4 regions of the Ruegeria sp. CL3 genome follow, and region 3 is predicted to be linked to each of the others. Evidence: riboswitches for the same ligand, from Rfam matches in the RefSeq annotation. Region 3 holds a riboswitch; each other region holds the start of a gene.
The links. Region 3 has a riboswitch for cobalamin ahead of ACR0NO_RS16150 (DUF1636 family protein). Riboswitches for the same ligand answer to the same signal wherever they lie in the genome.
Positions count from the first base shown of each region.

Region 1: it holds a riboswitch for cobalamin, as region 3 does, so the genes downstream of both, ACR0NO_RS04110 (aromatic ring-hydroxylating oxygenase subunit alpha) here and ACR0NO_RS16150 (DUF1636 family protein) in region 3, are expected to answer to the same signal.
Region 2: it holds a riboswitch for cobalamin, as region 3 does, so the genes downstream of both, nrdH (glutaredoxin-like protein NrdH) here and ACR0NO_RS16150 (DUF1636 family protein) in region 3, are expected to answer to the same signal.
Region 4: it holds a riboswitch for cobalamin, as region 3 does, so the genes downstream of both, ACR0NO_RS07725 (DUF4198 domain-containing protein) here and ACR0NO_RS16150 (DUF1636 family protein) in region 3, are expected to answer to the same signal.

Region 1 is NZ_JBQFPT010000002.1:357,862-361,876, forward strand. Features, by position in the region: gene ACR0NO_RS04105 (FAD-binding oxidoreductase) at 1-796, opposite strand, end outside; gene ACR0NO_RS04110 (aromatic ring-hydroxylating oxygenase subunit alpha) at 802-2,073, opposite strand; cobalamin riboswitch at 2,138-2,341, opposite strand; gene ACR0NO_RS04115 (GNAT family N-acetyltransferase) at 2,459-2,980, opposite strand; gene ACR0NO_RS04120 (type I glutamate--ammonia ligase) at 3,095-4,015, opposite strand, start outside.
Region 2 is NZ_JBQFPT010000002.1:189,425-193,439, reverse strand. Features, by position in the region: gene nrdE (class 1b ribonucleoside-diphosphate reductase subunit alpha) at 1-1,267, opposite strand, end outside; gene nrdI (class Ib ribonucleoside-diphosphate reductase assembly flavoprotein NrdI) at 1,249-1,662, opposite strand; gene nrdH (glutaredoxin-like protein NrdH) at 1,678-1,899, opposite strand; cobalamin riboswitch at 1,985-2,176, opposite strand; gene ACR0NO_RS03255 (DEAD/DEAH box helicase) at 2,265-4,015, opposite strand, start outside.
Region 3 is NZ_JBQFPT010000010.1:179,415-183,429, forward strand. Features, by position in the region: gene ACR0NO_RS16135 (iron ABC transporter permease) at 1-344, opposite strand, end outside; gene ACR0NO_RS16140 (ABC transporter substrate-binding protein) at 346-1,296, opposite strand; gene ACR0NO_RS16145 (ABC transporter ATP-binding protein) at 1,309-2,085, opposite strand; gene ACR0NO_RS16150 (DUF1636 family protein) at 2,082-2,429, opposite strand; cobalamin riboswitch at 2,536-2,739, opposite strand; gene ACR0NO_RS16155 (hypothetical protein) at 2,775-3,263, opposite strand; gene ACR0NO_RS16160 (hypothetical protein) at 3,260-3,481, opposite strand; gene ACR0NO_RS16165 (D-lyxose/D-mannose family sugar isomerase) at 3,603-4,015, opposite strand, start outside.
Region 4 is NZ_JBQFPT010000004.1:254,814-258,828, reverse strand. Features, by position in the region: gene cbiM (cobalt transporter CbiM) at 1-314, opposite strand, end outside; gene ACR0NO_RS07725 (DUF4198 domain-containing protein) at 321-1,106, opposite strand; cobalamin riboswitch at 1,236-1,437, opposite strand; gene ACR0NO_RS07720 (FKBP-type peptidyl-prolyl cis-trans isomerase) at 1,687-2,115, shown strand; gene ACR0NO_RS07715 (hypothetical protein) at 2,128-2,307, opposite strand; gene ACR0NO_RS07710 (enoyl-ACP reductase FabI) at 2,367-3,158, opposite strand; gene fabB (beta-ketoacyl-ACP synthase I) at 3,164-4,015, opposite strand, start outside.

The DNA of each region.
Region 1 (4,015 bases), on a different contig from region 3:
CATCCAGATCGGGCTGATCCGCTTCGGTCTCAACCGGAGCTCCAAAGCTTTCCTGATTATAGTTGTCCATGTCAAAGCCAAGACCCGACAGAGCTTCACGGACAGCCTGCATAAACGGCTCCGGACCGCAGCAATAGACCTCACGATCCAGATAGTCTGGGGCCATCAGGCCCAGCATCAGCTGGTTAAACTGACCCTGGTAGCCGGTCCAGGGGCTGTAACGATCCGCTTCCTCCACAACAAACTTCAAATCCAAACCCGGCGTCCGACTTGCCATCTGCTCCAACCGTTGACGGAAGATGATCTCGGACGGACGTTTGGCGCAGTTGATGAAGACGACATCCAAATCGCGGCCTTCGTCCCACATGCAGGTCGTCATCGACATCATAGGCGTGATACCCGAACCCGCCGAGATGAACAGATACTTGGCGGCGGCGCTTTCAGCATTGGTGAACAGGCCCGCCGGGCCAATCGCCCGCATCCGCATACCTGGCTGCAGATTGTTCAGCATCCAGCGAGTGCCGATGCTGTCCGGTTGCGCCTTGGCCGTAATCGTGATGGACCGTGGACGCGATGGGGATGACGATATCGTATAGGTCCGATGCACAACGCCTCCCGGCTGCCCCGGCGCCGGAATCTCGAGCGTTAGGAACTGACCTGGATGGTAGGCAAACAAGGCTCCGGAAGGGGCGCGGAACGTAAAGCTGGCGGTGTTTGGCGTCTCGGGCACGACCGAGACGCATTCCAGCGTCTCGTCATCCTGCCAGACCGAGGCAACAGCGTTCAGATCTTTCATCTCCGTCACTCCGCCGCCATCGTGTCAGGTGCAAGGTGACGCGCCAGAGTGCTGCAATACCAATCGGTGAATTGCAGAACACCGGATTCCTGGACCCCCGAATACGGTCCCGGCACATAGGCAGGGCTGTTGATGCCCATTTGGTTGTCTTCCACCACGCGGCGATCTTCATCATTGGTGGCCATCCAGACCTCGGTCAGGCGCTTGACGTCATAGTCGACCCCTTCGACCGCATCTTTGTTGACCAGCCATTTCGTGGTGACTTCGGTTTCGGTCGGGCTGACCGGAGTGACTCGGAAGACAATCGAGTGATCGGCCAGGAAGTGGTTCCATGTGCTGGGATAGTGGAATTTCAGCAACGTCCCAGCATCGGCAAAGGGCGCGCGGCCCAGAAAGCGGCGCGCCGCAGATTTGCCGTCCAGAGTATAGCTTTCCGCCCCTTCCTTCAGCGGCATCCGCGCCAGTCGGTATTGCCCGTCATCATGCAGATAGAACTGCGACGGCATTCCCGCAGCCTCGCAACGGTCGAAGTGAGTTTGCATGAAGGCCGGGGTTTCACCCCCTTCGATACCGGTTACTGAGGGATCATCAGGGAAGGTCCGGCACAGCGAAGGGTGATTGCCACCGCAGTGATAGCACTCGCGGTTGTTTTCCCAAACCAGCTTCCAGTTACCCTTTTCGATGATTGTGCTTTCAAAGGCGACCTTGGCGTTGCTTAGATCATGCGGCTCCAGATAGGGCCGTGTTCTATTGGCGAAAGTGTCGAAATCGGGCGCTTCGTCCGCAAGACAGATATAGATCAGCCCGGCCAGTTCACGGCAGTGAACGGTTTTCAGCCCGTGTTGATTGGGGTCGAAATCAGGCCCCATATCACGCGCCCACAGCAATGAGCCGTCAAGCTCATAGGTCCACTGGTGATAGGGGCAGACCAGTTTGGGCGAGTTCCCCTTGGCCGCTTTGCAGATGATTGACCCGCGATGGCGGCAGGTATTGTGGAAGGCCCGGATCTGGTTGTCCGCGCCGCGCACGATGATCACGCGGTATGCGCCCACAGTGTAGGTCACATAGTCGCCTGTTTTCACCAGTTCACATGCCGGAATGGCAAATAGCCAGTCGCGGTAATGGATGGCCTCAAGATCGGCCTGAAAGACATCTGGATCGGTGTAGAACGCCTGCTCAAGGGCATAGGCCGGGTTTCGACGCGCCAACAGGCTTTGAACGTTGCTCACTTCTGGCTCTCCTGCCGCGCCCCGCGGCTTAGCTTGGGCAGATGACATAAGAGGCCAGGCCGGAGCCGTGCGAGGATCACGTCCGAAACTCGTGCCCCCACCGCCACCCGCGGTTTGACATATATGCAAGGCTGGTTTCCGGACTTGAAAGGGGCTTGCGCCCGGTTTCGACACCTTCCCGGGATCCTCGTCCCAGTGGTCACCTGTCGAACCTGACCTTCCTTACCGTTGCGGGGGCAGCGCCGGAATTGCACCGGCTTCCCAATTCTCTGCCGCCTGAGAATCAAACAGCAGCACCTCACATGCGCAACCTACTCGGGGATGGATTCGTGGCTGAAAGCCTTGCGACATTTCCAGAAACAAAACAGACATGGCCAGCAAAAATGGAGGCCTGAAACAGGGCTGTATTTTGAGGCAAGGATAAAAACAAAATTTACCCGTGTTGCGATGTGTCCCACAAATGCGCATGCATGAAGGGCGCAATCGAACGTGTCTTGCCCCCCAGCTTTTCAACCAATCTTGCAGTGAGCTCAAACACCATCCATGCCTCGGGGATCGTCAGAAGGTCAGGATATGGCGTCTCTTTGTCGGTCGGCACAAACCCGAATAAGGGATAGAATGTCGGCACGCCCAACACGAAGACAGCGTCTGTTCCAATGGACCTCAAGTGGTTGATGCTGGTCTCCATCATCTCTCTGCCAACACCTAGGCCTTGATGCTCGGGCGAGACACCGCAGGGCGCCAGAAGATAGCATTTAACGTCCGGGTGATCCTGGAAGACAAACGGGGTGAACATGACATTGCCCGCGATCTGCCCCTCACGCCTTACGCTGATTGAAATCGTTTCCGGATGCTCAAGGAGATCTTCGGCGAGTTGAGCGATTTCTTCACCTTCTGCTTCGCCAAAAGCCAGCCTATGCACATTCAAGATGGCATCGGTTTCTGAACGGTTCATGATCCATCCCTATCCTGAGCTAAACAGCCTGCGCCGCGTCATACTGCGCGAGATTGCCCGACCGACGCTCCAGAGGTTGCATTCGACGAGCTTCCGCAAGACCAGCCGCTCAGGTCAATATGTTTCTTCGTACAATCGGCAGCGTGCGTCTGTGTCCAGATGTGCGGTTGTCGCGATCTCGGATTGTTTGTGGGCTTGGTATAGCTCGGCGAAGCCTTCGGGGAACCAGCCGGTCACAACCGGGTTGGAAACGAACCGGTCGAGCGCATCTTCCAAAGTCTGAGGCAAGCGCACCAGCCCCCTTTGGTTCAGTTCTTCGACGTCCAACAGCGAAAGATCTTCCTCGGTTGGAATGGGCGCGGGTAGCCCATCTTCGATCCCTTGTGTCCCAGCCATGACAACCGCCGCAAGTGCCAGATGAGGCGAAGCTGCAGCATCCGCCGCACGGTATTCGATGTTGAACTGCCCCGCGATCGAGGCGGGGTCTTTTGCAGTTACAGGACAAATCCGCAAGGAAGCCTCGCGATCGCGGAAACCCAGATTGTTGAAAGCAGCAGACCAACGATGCGGTGTCAGGCGTTCATACGAGATCACCGAAGGCGCTGTCAGAGCCAGGATCGCATCCAGATATTTCAGAACTCCGGCGGCAAAGGCACTCGTCAGATCCGACATGCCGCAGGGGCCGTCTTCGGCGTAGGTCAGCGGCGCGCCCTGATCATCCACAAAGCTCATATGGATGTGGACCCCATTCCCAACGCTCGCGACATCGCGAATAGGGGTATAGGTGGCCCGTTCGCCATAGGCCTGTGCGGTCGCATAGGTCAGTTCGCGTACCATGATGGCCGCGTCCGCCGCGCGAACACCCAGCTCAGGACCGATGACGACCTCATATTGGTTTGGCCCATATTCCTTCATGATCGAATCCGGCTTCAGACCGACCTGAGAAATCGCGTTGATCAAGGTCTCGCACAGATCACGTTGCAGGCCAAAACCCCGATGGCCATAGGCTTCGTTGGCCTGGCTTGGCGGGTCTTT
Region 2 (4,015 bases), on a different contig from region 3:
TATCCATCGTCTTGGCAATGTTCAGCGAGCCGAGGTTGCAGGAGATATCCGTGCCCAGATGGGAATAGCTGAGGTCATCGTTGAACTCAGACGCTTCATTGACCTGCAAAATCTCGGAACACAGGTTCGACATGTTGATCCGGCCCGCAATGGGGTTCATCCGGTTCACCGTGTCTTCGAACATCACGTAGGGGTAACCGGATTCGAACTGAATCTCTGCAACGGTCTGGAAGAACTCACGCGCATTGACCTTGGATTTGCGGATTCGCTTGTCATCGACCATCTCGTGATACTTCTCCGTCACCGAGATTTCCGAGAACGGCACGCCATAGACCTTTTCTACGTCATGAGGCGAGAACAGGTACATATCCGCGTTTTTCTTCGCCAGCTCGAAAGTGATGTCAGGGATCACCACGCCAAGGCTCAGCGTTTTGATACGGATTTTCTCATCCGCGTTTTCGCGCTTGGTGTCGAGAAAGCGCATGATGTCCGGGTGGTGTGCGTTCAGATACACCGCACCTGCGCCTTGCCGCGCACCCAGCTGGTTGGCGTAAGAGAAGCTGTCCTCTAGCAGTTTCATCACCGGGATCACGCCCGAGGACTGGTTCTCGATCCCTTTGATCGGTGCGCCGTGCTCGCGGATATTGGTCAGCAGCAGCGCCACACCACCACCGCGCTTGGACAGTTGCAGGGCCGAGTTGATGCCGCGCCCGATGCTCTCCATATTGTCCTCAAGCCGAAGCAGGAAGCACGAGATCAACTCCCCGCGTGAGGCTTTCCCGGCGTTCAGGAAGGTGGGCGTGGCGGGCTGGAAGCGACCGTCGAGGATTTCCTCCATGAAAGACAGGGCCAGCGCCTCATCACCGCGTGCCAGCGCCAGTGCGGTCATGACGACGCGGTCCTCATAACGTTCCAGGAACCGCTGCCCGTCACGGGTTTTCAGCGTATAAGAGGTGTAATATTTGAACGCGCCCAGAAAGGTCGGGAACCGGAACTTCTTGGCATAGGCCGCATCCCAGATCTTCCGCATGAAGTTCTTGGAATACTGGTCCAGAACGGCCTCTTCGTAGTAGCCCTCGGAAACCAGATACCCGAGCTTTTCGTCCAGCGAGTGGAAGAACACGGTGTTCTGGTTCACGTGCTGCAGGAAATACTGCCGCGCGGCCATACGATCGGCATCGAACCGGATCTTCCCCTCACCATCGTAGAGGTTCAGCATCGCGTTCAACGCGTGGTAGTCCTGCTCGTTTACGCTGCTGTCGAGCATAGGTTTCTCCCTAGTTTTTCCAGCCCGGCGCGGACGCGGGCGATGTCGGTCTCTGTTCCGGCCAGCTCAAACGTATAGAGCAGCGGTACGTTGCATTTCTGGGCGATGATGCGACCGGCCAAAGCGTAGGTCGCACCGAAATTGCGGTTTCCTGTGCCGATCACTCCAACGATCCCGGCGCGTCTGTCCGGGTCGTTCAGAAACCGGATCACCTGTTTCGGAACCGCCCCGCGCCCTTCGCCATCGGCATAGGTGGGGCTGATCAGCACGTAGGAGTGTCCGGGGTCAGGCAGCGGGTCCATTCCATTCGGAATGCGGAAAGAGGTGAGGCCCAGCCGCGAGACAAAGCGGTGGGTGTTTCCGGATTTCGATGAGAAATAGACCAGCGCCGGGATCGGCGTGGTCATGGGTCAGGCCAGTTGGGCGATCATGTCCGGGCGGAAACCCGACCAGTGATCACTGCCTGCCACAACGACAGGGGCCTGACGATAGCCCAGCTCGGTCACATGGGTCATGGCGCTGTCGTCCTGGGTCAGATCGATGACGTCATAGGTGATGCCTTTTGCATCCAGCGCGCGGGTGGTGGCGGTGCATTGTACGCATGCGGGTTTGGAATATACGGTAATGCTCATGTCGTCCTCTGTCCTTTTAATGAATGCCGAGGACGCTGCGGGCAAAATGAACCCTGAACACGCCCCCGAACCCTCCGTTCGCGGTTTTCTTTCTTTGCTTACGGCAGGTCTCCTGGCTCGCGGATTGATGTTCGGACTGGCCTTCCCAAAAGCTCGCTTTCAGTGGCGTATTCAGCCGAACTATCCGCTTACAGTTGCGGGGGCAGCGCCGGTTTTTCACCGGTTTCCCTCTTAGCTTTCAACAGGAATCGAAAGAACCGAAGCAACACCATATTGGGGTTGGTGGTGGCGTGTTGTCAATATATGGTGTAGCGAAGAACAAAAATTTCTTCGCTTGCACAACCTGCCGCGGGCGCTAAGGCGGTTTACTTTTTCCGCTTGGGCACTGCGTTGCCACCCTTCATCGCAGCCGCACGTGCGCGGTTTTTCTTGCTGCTTGGCTTGCCTTTGGGCGGAGGCGGGCCTTTCGGACGGCGCGCGGGCTTCTTGTGCTGATCGCCCGAGGGGGCCTCATCCCGTTTGGGCCGCGTTTCGGGTTTGGGTTTCTCGGCCGATTTCCGGCGCGGTTTTGCGGGCTGGGGCTCAGCCGCGCGGGCCGGACGTTCAGCACGTTCGGGGCGCTTCTTGCCCTTGAAGTCGCGCTTGAGACCTTTGCGGCCACCACCGGAAAAGGCGGGCGGCGCGTCTAGTTGCACGAGGGTCTTGGTGCCTTCGACGGTCATCTCGGGGCCGATGGCCTTCAGGAAACCTTCGACACTGCTTTCGCGAATCTCGATATAGCTTTCGGTGTCGGCAATGCGGATCGCGCCGATATCGTCTTTGGTGATCTTGCCCGCCTTGCACAACATGGGCAGCAGATAGCGCGGCGAGGCGTTTTCGTTGTGCCCCTCCGACAGCGAAAACCACACGCTTGGGCCAAAGGGGACGTTCGGCTTTGGTGCTGCATCCGGCGTGTCGCTTAGCTCCTCCGGGGCGGAGTGTTTGCGCCCGTATTGACGCAGATAGGCCGCCGCCAGTTGCTGCGGTGAAAAGCGCGAGACCAGATCATCAATCAGAGCACTTTCGCCCTCGGTCACATCCACGGTCCAATCATCCGAGCTGAACATCCGCTGCATGTCCTGCGCCTGAACCTCATCGGCTGAGGGCGCAGACCCCCAATCGGCAGTCAGCTTGGCGAATTTCAACAGGCGTTGCGCCTTTTTGAACGATGCGGGCGGCACGATCAGCGCGCTGACGCCTTTGCGCCCGGCGCGTCCGGTTCGGCCCGAGCGGTGCAGCAGCGTTTCATGGCTGTTCGGCAGTTCCGCGTGGATCACCAGATCAAGGTTCGGCAGGTCGATGCCGCGTGCGGCCACATCGGTCGCAACACAAACGCGAGCGCGTCCGTCGCGCATGGCTTGCAGCGCGTTCGAACGTTCGCTTTGCGTCAGCTCTCCGGACAGGGCTACGACCGAGAATCCACGATTCGACAGCCGCGCCGTCAGGCGGCTGACCATGGCGCGGGTGTTGCAGAAGATGATGGCGTTGGGGGCCTCGTAAAAGCGCAGCACGTTGATGATTGCGTTCTCACCATCGCGCGGGGCCACATTCATCGCGCGGTACTCGATATCGGCATGTTGCGTGCGCTCGCTGACGGTGCTGACGCGCTCGGCATCGCGCTGGTAGCGGGCGGCGAGGGAGGCGATGGCGCGGGGAACCGTGGCGGAAAACAGCAGAGTCTGACGCTCGGACGGGGTCTGTTCCAGAATGAACTCAAGATCTTCGCGGAAGCCCAGATCGAGCATTTCGTCGGCTTCATCCAGAACCACGGCGCGCACAGCGGTCAGGTCAATTGTCTCGCGCATGACATGGTCGCGCAGACGGCCCGGCGTTGCGACCACGATATGCGCGCCGCGCGCTAACGCTCGCCGCTCGTCTCGCATATCCATTCCGCCGACACAGGACGCGATGAATGCCCCTGCATCCGCATAGAGCCATGCCAGTTCGCGTTTGACCTGCATCGCCAATTCGCGCGTCGGCGCGATGACCAGCGCCAAAGGCGCGCCCGCCGCATCGAATACATCCGCGTCGCCCAAAACGGTCGGGGCGATGGCGAGGCCGAAGCCAATGGTTTTCC
Region 3 (4,015 bases):
TCGCCTGTTACAGTGATGACGAGAACGGCCCCCGCAGCGGCCCCGGACGAAAGGCCAAAGAGAAACGGGTCCGCTAGGTCATTGCGCGTTGTCGTTTGCAAAACGACGCCGACAACACCAAGCCCGGCTCCAATCACCGCCGCAAACAACGCGCGGGGCAGGCGCAGGTCAAAGACGATCCGGTGCAGAGGGGACATGTCGCCCTCAGTCACGCCAGTCCCCAGCCCAATCGCGGTGAAAACCTCGGCCAAGGGGATCGGGGTGGTGCCATAGATCGTCGACAGCAGCAAAAGGGCGGTCAGAATGACCGCCCCCAGCAGGACCGCCTGGCCCGTCTTCGTCATCTCAGCTGTTACCCCGGTGCATCGCCGTTGCCATCTTCTGGATCGCTTCGATGTTTGCCGGTCCCGGTGTCAGCTCTTCGTAGCGCAGGCCGATCCAGCGCTCGTTCTTGACTGCATCGGTCTGCGACATCACCGGATGTTCCTGCAGGAACTTAAACGTATCTGCCGCGCCATTGCCCGTTTGGTAGTCCAGCAGAACAAGGAATTCGGGGTTCGAGGCGGCGACAGCCTCCCACGAGGTGCGGCCCCAGCTAGTGTCCATGTCATGGGTGACGTTGACGCCGCCAGCCGCTGCGATCATCGCGTCGGGAATGGCATATTTGCCTGCGGTAAAGGGCGCATCGGCCGGGCCGTCCAGCAGGAAGACGCGGGGTTTTTCCAGATCGGCGGTTTTGGCTTCGATCGCGGCCAGTTGGTCTTTCCAGCCCGAGACCAGCGCGTTCGCCTTGTCCTCGACATGCATGACCGTGCCCAGACGCAGAACGTCGTCAAACAGCAGGTCCATGCTGGCTTCGGGACGGTCTTTGTTCAGGTGAATGCAGCTTTCGGTCAGCACCATGGTCTTGATGCCAAAGGGCTCCAGCGTGTCAGGGGTAACGTCTCCGCCGGGTTTCATGCCGTAATACCAACCGGCGAAGAACATGTCGGGTTCGACCGCGACGAGGTTTTCGACCGTCGGGTATTTCGGAGCGAGTTCGGGGATGTCACCGCGCTGCGCGTCGAAATCGGGGCTGGTCTTGTACCAGCCGGTGATCCCGGTCAGGCCAACGATGCTGTCTTGAAGACCCAGTGCAAAGGCCATGTCGGTCATGTTCATGTCATGAACCACGATCCGCTCGGGCTTGCTATCGAACACCAGAGGTTCACCGCAATTGTCGACGGTGATCTCTTGCGCAGCAGCGCCGCCCGCCAGTGCGCTGAGGACCGCAGCGGACAAGAGTTTCAGTTTCATCAATCTCTCCTGTTAAGATGAAAGCTTTCGTTTTCGGATGTCCAGCGCGGGGATCACGCGTCCTTCATGCTGGAAACACAAATAGTCAACACCAAAAGTCTCGCGCACGCGGTCTGGGGTCAGAACCTCGGCGACCGGGCCGAAAGCCGTCAGTTGCGCGTTCTTCATCAGGGCGACGTGGCTGGCGAATTCGGGGATCATGACCAGATCGTGGACGATCATCACAACCGTCACGCCCAATTCGGCGACCAGAGACAGCATGTGCCCCTTGGCATCCGGGTCCAGATGGTTGGTCGGCTCATCCAGAAACAGCAGCGAGGGGTTCTGCGCCAACGCCCGCGCGATATGAGCGCGCTGGCGCTCTCCGCCGGACAGCTTTGCCATCTGTTTGCCAGCCAGATGGGACAGTTCGGTGGTGTCTAATACGCGCTGCAGGTCCGTTTTAAGAGCTTCGGCGGATTTGTCGGCCCTGATCGGGATTTGCCCAAGGGCCACATAATCGCGCAGTTGCAGCCGCCCGTCGGGTATTTCCTGCTGGCCGACAACGGCAATCCGTCGGGCCCGCTCCAGCGACGACAGTTTCCGCAGGCTTTGACCCTGAATACGCACATCGCCTAGCGCCAATTTTGCGACACCACACAAGAGGTTAAGCAGCGTCGTTTTGCCCGCCCCGTTCGGGCCGGCAACGGCCAATATCGCGCCTTCCTCAAGCGTGAACGAGGTGTCGCGCAGCAGAACATCGCCGTTCAGGGCGTAGTATTCCAGATTTTCAGCGACCAGAAAGCTCATGCCGTGTCCTCCGGTGGCAGGCAAGGCATGCGCGACAGGGTTTTGGTGTAGAGCGCCAAAGGACGGGTCGAGGCGCTGGTCCAACCATCCTCGCTAGCCCGGAACTGATGGGCGAACTCGGCCAAAGCGCTCAGATCGGCAGGGGATTGAATGTCGCCGAACAGGTATTGCGCCTTGCCCTTGGCCTGTAACCCGACCGTCATCGGGCGGTCGCACCCGGCCATACAGTTGATCAGACGTGTCGAGAACCCCACGGGCAGCTGGCCGTCCAGCGCTTCTTTTGCCTCACGCGCGGGTATCGGCCCATTGCAGGTGCCGCATATCAGGACGAAATGATCAGCCATGGCACGCATCGCCGACTTGAACAAAAGCCGATTGAAGGCAAAAGCCATGAGTTGCATCAGCACGCAGATGTGCCATCGAGCCTCCTTCCGGGACACCCCGCCCCGGGCTGGTTAATCTGTGATGGCAGGTCTCCTGACTTGCGGGTCGTTGCTTGGCCAACCTTCCCGACCTTGAGGGCCAGTGGTTCTGTGGCGTCGCTCTCCGCTTACAGTTGCGGGGGCAGTCACGGCATTGGCCCTTGGGCCGCACCGTATTCCCATTTTCATCCCTCAGACACAGGCCGTCGGGAACCATCCAGAGCAGCTAGTCTGCTCAAGCTCCTATTGTCAAGCGCCGGAATCGCGCTATGGGACCACGCGCAGGGTCGGCCTGCGGGCGGGTCGGATCGGTCCGACACCATCGGTCGGGAACTGGCTGGCCAGGGTCAAACCGGCCTGTATCAGATGGGTGTCCGGGTAGCCTCCGGTCAATTCGTTCAAGGCATCGCGCGCTGCCGGAGTTTCGTCGCGGCGCATGTGGTGCAGCATCCGCAGCAGGGCGCCTTCGTCACATTTTAGCTCGTGCCGTGTTTCAACACAAAGCGGGTCGTTGAAGGCCAGACCCAAAGGGCGGGTGTGTAGCGTGGCCTTGACGACTTTGAAGACCAGATGTGCCAGAACCAGCCCCTGATCGCGCCCCCAGCGTTCGGTTGCGACCTTGAAGGCATGTTGCCACGCCTGCGTTTCCGGCTGTGTTAAGCTTAGGATGAAGTGCCGCATGACAGGCAGCAAACCGCGTTCGAAACCGTCAAATTCGACGCGGGGCAATGTGTGGTCAAATGCTGAGGGTTTCATGCGCGTTCCCTATTGGGTTTGGGGGCTTGTGCGACCAAAGGGTGGACGTTTTGCGGAAGGGTGTTTGGGTCAACCGGCGTTTCAGGAAACGGTGATGCAGCGCGGACGGAAAAGCTGAGATCAGCCTCGATCGCCTGCCTCAGTTTTGGTTTCAATGCGCAGCCATGGCGGCTGGCAACGGCGTCCATGGCCAACAGATCTGCGAGGGATTTTCGCATGTCAGGTTATCTTTCGGTCGCAAAAAATGGGACCGGGCGATGATTCCAACGAAATCTGACTGGGTCAGCTGTTAACTGACAAAAACAGTCGGGAAGTACAAGCGCGAAATTCTCAATGAAGTCAGTAGTCGGCAACCAACAGGAAATCCGGCGCTGCATCTTCTTCGATTGTTGCAAAGCGTGGGATCGGGTCTTCGAATACGTTGTCCGTTCGGTCGTCATTCACGGTAGAGACTTCGCCAATCAAGCAATCCCCACCTTCCGCCCAGAAGGCGTGCCAGATGCCGGGCATCAAGGTCACGCTCTGGCCTGGCTTCAGGCGCAGATGCTTTCCGGGCTGTATGGTGACAGGGCAGGCATCGCTTGGAACGGTGACCGCGTTGTCGCGGTCGATACCGCCATCGGGGTCCGACGCATAGATTTCCATAACTAGATCGCCGCCCCCACGGTTGATGATGTCCTCGGCTTTGACGATATGGCGATGCATCGGCGATAGCTGTTTGTCGCGAGAGATCAGCAGTTTTTCGGCATAGA
Region 4 (4,015 bases), on a different contig from region 3:
AGCGCGTTGATCCCCAGCACCGTCAGCCCGCCGAAGCCGAAGAAAACGGCTTGAAGGAGCAGGCCCACAAACAAGGCCGGGAAGGCAGCCCAGCCGAGCAGAAGCCCGGCTAGACCGTTGAGGATCAGATGCACCGACGACGGCCCGATCGGAACATGGATCAGCGAGGCCACGAAGAAACTGGCCGCCAGCACCCCTGCTGTGGGGATGCGGTCCAGATCCAGCGACCTGAGGCCCATTGCGACCCCACCAGCGGCGGCAACGGCTCCGCCGATGACGACCGGGTTGGACAGGGCTCCGTCGACGATGTGCATCGGGGGTTACTCCATGTCCCAGGCGCGGATCCAAATCACCGCGTCCTGGCTCAGCTCTTTGCCTTCATGTTCGGTTTCAGGACCAGCACCGAGGGCGGCAAAGCCCCAGTAACCAGCTTTCGGCACACCGAAGGAAAAATAGCCATTGGCGTCAGAAATTGCGACAACAGCACCACCCGGCATCGGCGAAACGGTAGGCTCGGACGAGGCTTGGCTGTCAAAGCTGGGCTTGGCGGCCATGTATTCGATCTCGATCTCAGCGCCGGCAACCGGTTCGCCATTTGCCAGAACCTGACCGGTGAAGGTCGAGCCTGCGATGATGTTGTAGGGCTTGTTCAGAGGCACGATCTCGGTCGCCAGACCCGCGGGGTTCATCCAGTCGGTCGGCAGTTCGTTGCGGTTCAGGAACGCCTTCGTGATCTGTTGGATATAGATATCCTCGGCCTCTTCGTAATAGGGCTGAGGCACCGTGACCATCACGTAGTCGCCCGAACGCTTGACCGGAACAGATCCCTGTAAGGCCGCGCCTTCGTTTTCGGGGCTCGAAAACCGGATGGGCTCCAGCGTGTCCAGCAGGTCGGTCTTTTCGCCATTGTGGATCACGTAGAATTCCTGCGGCTTTTCCAGATCCATGACATGGCCGTTTTCAAACGGGTGCCAGAAGATCAGCTTGACCGGCACGTCGCCCGGCGCCTCGATCAGCGTGTCGGTGGTGTATTCCAGCAGAAAATGTGCGTGCGCCATCGCTGGAATCGCCAGCGCAGCCGCAGCCGTGCAAAATAGTTTCTTCACAAGGTCTTTCCTTCGTCCTTCGTGCCAACCCCGGCACGCTTTCTTTTTTGACATCGGGGAGATCGGGACCACGTACCCAAAATGAGGGTATCGGCCCAATGCACACCCCGGCATCGGTGACACACCCCTTCCGAGGGTGCATGTCCGGCAGGTCTCCTGACTTGCGGGTCAAAGCATGGGGCTGGCCTTCCCGGGTGGAACCCAGTGGCGTGTCAGCCCTGCTCTCCGCCTACAGTTGCGGGGGCAGTTGCGGCATTGGGTGGATTTGAATTCCCCGCACCGCATTCCCTTTTCTCCGGGCGAACCCGGAACCGGACATGAGGACGCTGATGGCAGAGATTCCCATCACCGGTCAATCTCTATTTAAGACTGTAGCGATAACATCTTGTCGATAGGATCGGATGTTCCTGTTCTGCCCGCTTGGTATTGAAGGCGCGCGTGTAAGCGACGACAAGAGGGTGCGCATGCCTGCACCGCAATCTGGACATCAGAATCAGATGCATGCATCCTGCGCCGCGTCAGACTCCGGCGTAGCGCGCTTGTGTTCGGCGCCCAATTCCCCACAAGCCCCGGAGGCCCAATGTCCGAGATCAAACAAGGCGACACCGTTCGCATCCACTATACCGGCACGCTGCTGGACGAGACCGTCTTTGACAGCTCGGACGGGCGCGATCCGTTGGAGTTCGTTGTCGGTTCGGGCCAGATTATCCCGGGTCTCGATAGCGCGATGCCAGGATTGGCTGTCGGCGACAAGAAGCGGGTCGAGATTGCCTGTGTCGACGCCTATGGCCCGATCAACCCGGCGATGCGGCAGGATATCCCGCGTGAGGGTATTCCGGATGACATCCCACTAGAGCCGGGAACCCAGCTGCAGATGCAGACCCCGGACGGTCAGGCGCTGCCGGTAACGGTTGTCGAGGCGAACGAGGCCACGGTGACGCTGGACGCCAATCACCCGCTGGCCGGGCAGGATTTGATTTTCGATATCGAGGTTGTCTCGGTGAACTAAAAGCTTGGGGTTTTAGCCCCAAAGCCCGTCAAGCGCTGCGCGGACCTGCGGTTGCGTGAAGAATACGAACAACACCAGCAATGTGGTCAGCGTCAAAAGCAGAACACGGGCGCGGGGGCTTAGGAACCCCGTCTTCCGTTTTGTCTGGGTGCCACGCGCATTGCTGGCAAGAATCTGGTCGGTTTTGCTCATGCCCATATCCCTGACGCCGAAAGATGGTCAAATCTTGGCGGCGTCAGGGAAAGATATGGTCACATGAAATCCGGCTGTGGCATTCCAAGCACGTGGAAACCGCCATCCACCCGGATGATCTCACCCGAGGTGCAGGCCCCCGCGTCCGAGGTCAGGTAAACCGCTGTGCCGCCAACGGCCTCCAGCGTAGCGTTCGAGCGCATCGGCGCATTTTGGTCGCAGAACTTGTAGGTCTTGCGCGCTCCGCCAATTGCAGCCCCGGCCAGGGTTTTCATCGGACCGGGCGAGATTGCGTTCACGCGGATGCCCTCGGGGCCGAGGTCGTTGGCCAGATAGCGGGTCGCCGATTCCAGCGCGGCCTTGGCAACGCCCATGACGTTGTAGTTCGGAACCACACGATTCGAGCCCTGGTAGGTCAGCGTCAGCAGTGAGCCACCATTGTCCTTCATCAGCGGATAGGCGCGGCGGGCGACCTCGATGAACGAGTAGGCTGACACATCCATCGAGTGCTTGAAATTGGCCCTTGTTGTGTTCAGAAACCGGCCTGTCAGCTCGTTCTTGTCCGAATAGGCGATTGCGTGGACGACAAAGTCGATGGTGGGCCAGCGTTCGCCCAACTCGCCAAAAGCGCGGTCCAGCGAGGCGTCATCGGTGACATCTGCATCCACCATGAAATCGCTGCCAAGGCTTTCTGCCAATGGCTGCAGACGCTTTCCGAACGCATCGCCCTGATAGGTGAAGGCCAGTTCAGCCCCCGCTTCGTGCATAGCCTTCGAGATACCCCAGGCAATCGACCGGTCATTGGCGACACCCATGATCAGGCCGCGTTTCCCTTTTAGAACATCCGACATCTCGTTCACCCGTTATACTTTGACAGGATCATGGATCCGTTCGTGCCGCCAAAGCCGAAGCTGTTGGTCATGACCGAATCCAAACCTGCATTTTCAACCACTTGAGTTGCAATTTCACCGGGCTGGATGCCTTCGGCTAGTGTGTCGACATTGATCGACGGTGTTATGAAATCATTGTCCAGCATGAGCAGGCAGAATATCGCCTCAAGCGCGCCGGCCGCGCCTTGTGCGTGCCCGGTCATCGACTTGGTGGATGAGATGGGCGGCACGTTGCCTTCGCCGAAGATGCGACGCACGGCTTCAACTTCGCCCACATCTCCGACCGGGGTCGAGGTGCCGTGCGCGTTGATGTAACCAACTTTGCGGCCTTCGGGCAGAGTCGACAGAGCCAGACGCATCGCGCGCTCACCGCCTTCACCGGACGGGGCCACCATATCATGACCGTCCGAGGTTGCGGCATAGCCGGTCACCTCGGCGTAGATCTTGGCTCCGCGCGCCAGCGCATGGTCCAGATCCTCAAGCACGACAATGCCGCCGCCACCCGAGATCACGAAGCCGTCGCGGTCCTGATCGAACGCGCGCGAGGCTTTCTGCGGAGTGTCGTTATACTTCGACGACATCGCGCCCATCGCGTCGAACAGGCAAGACAGGGTCCAATCCAGCTCTTCTCCGCCGCCTGCGAACATTACGTCCTGCTTGCCCAGCATGATTTGTTCTGCCGCGTTGCCGATGCAATGCAGCGAGGTCGAGCAGGCCGAGGTGATCGAGTAGTTGATACCCTTGATCTTGTAGGCGGTGGCTAGGTTCGCGGAAATCGTGGAGCACATGCATTTCGGCACGGCAAAAGGCCCGATCCG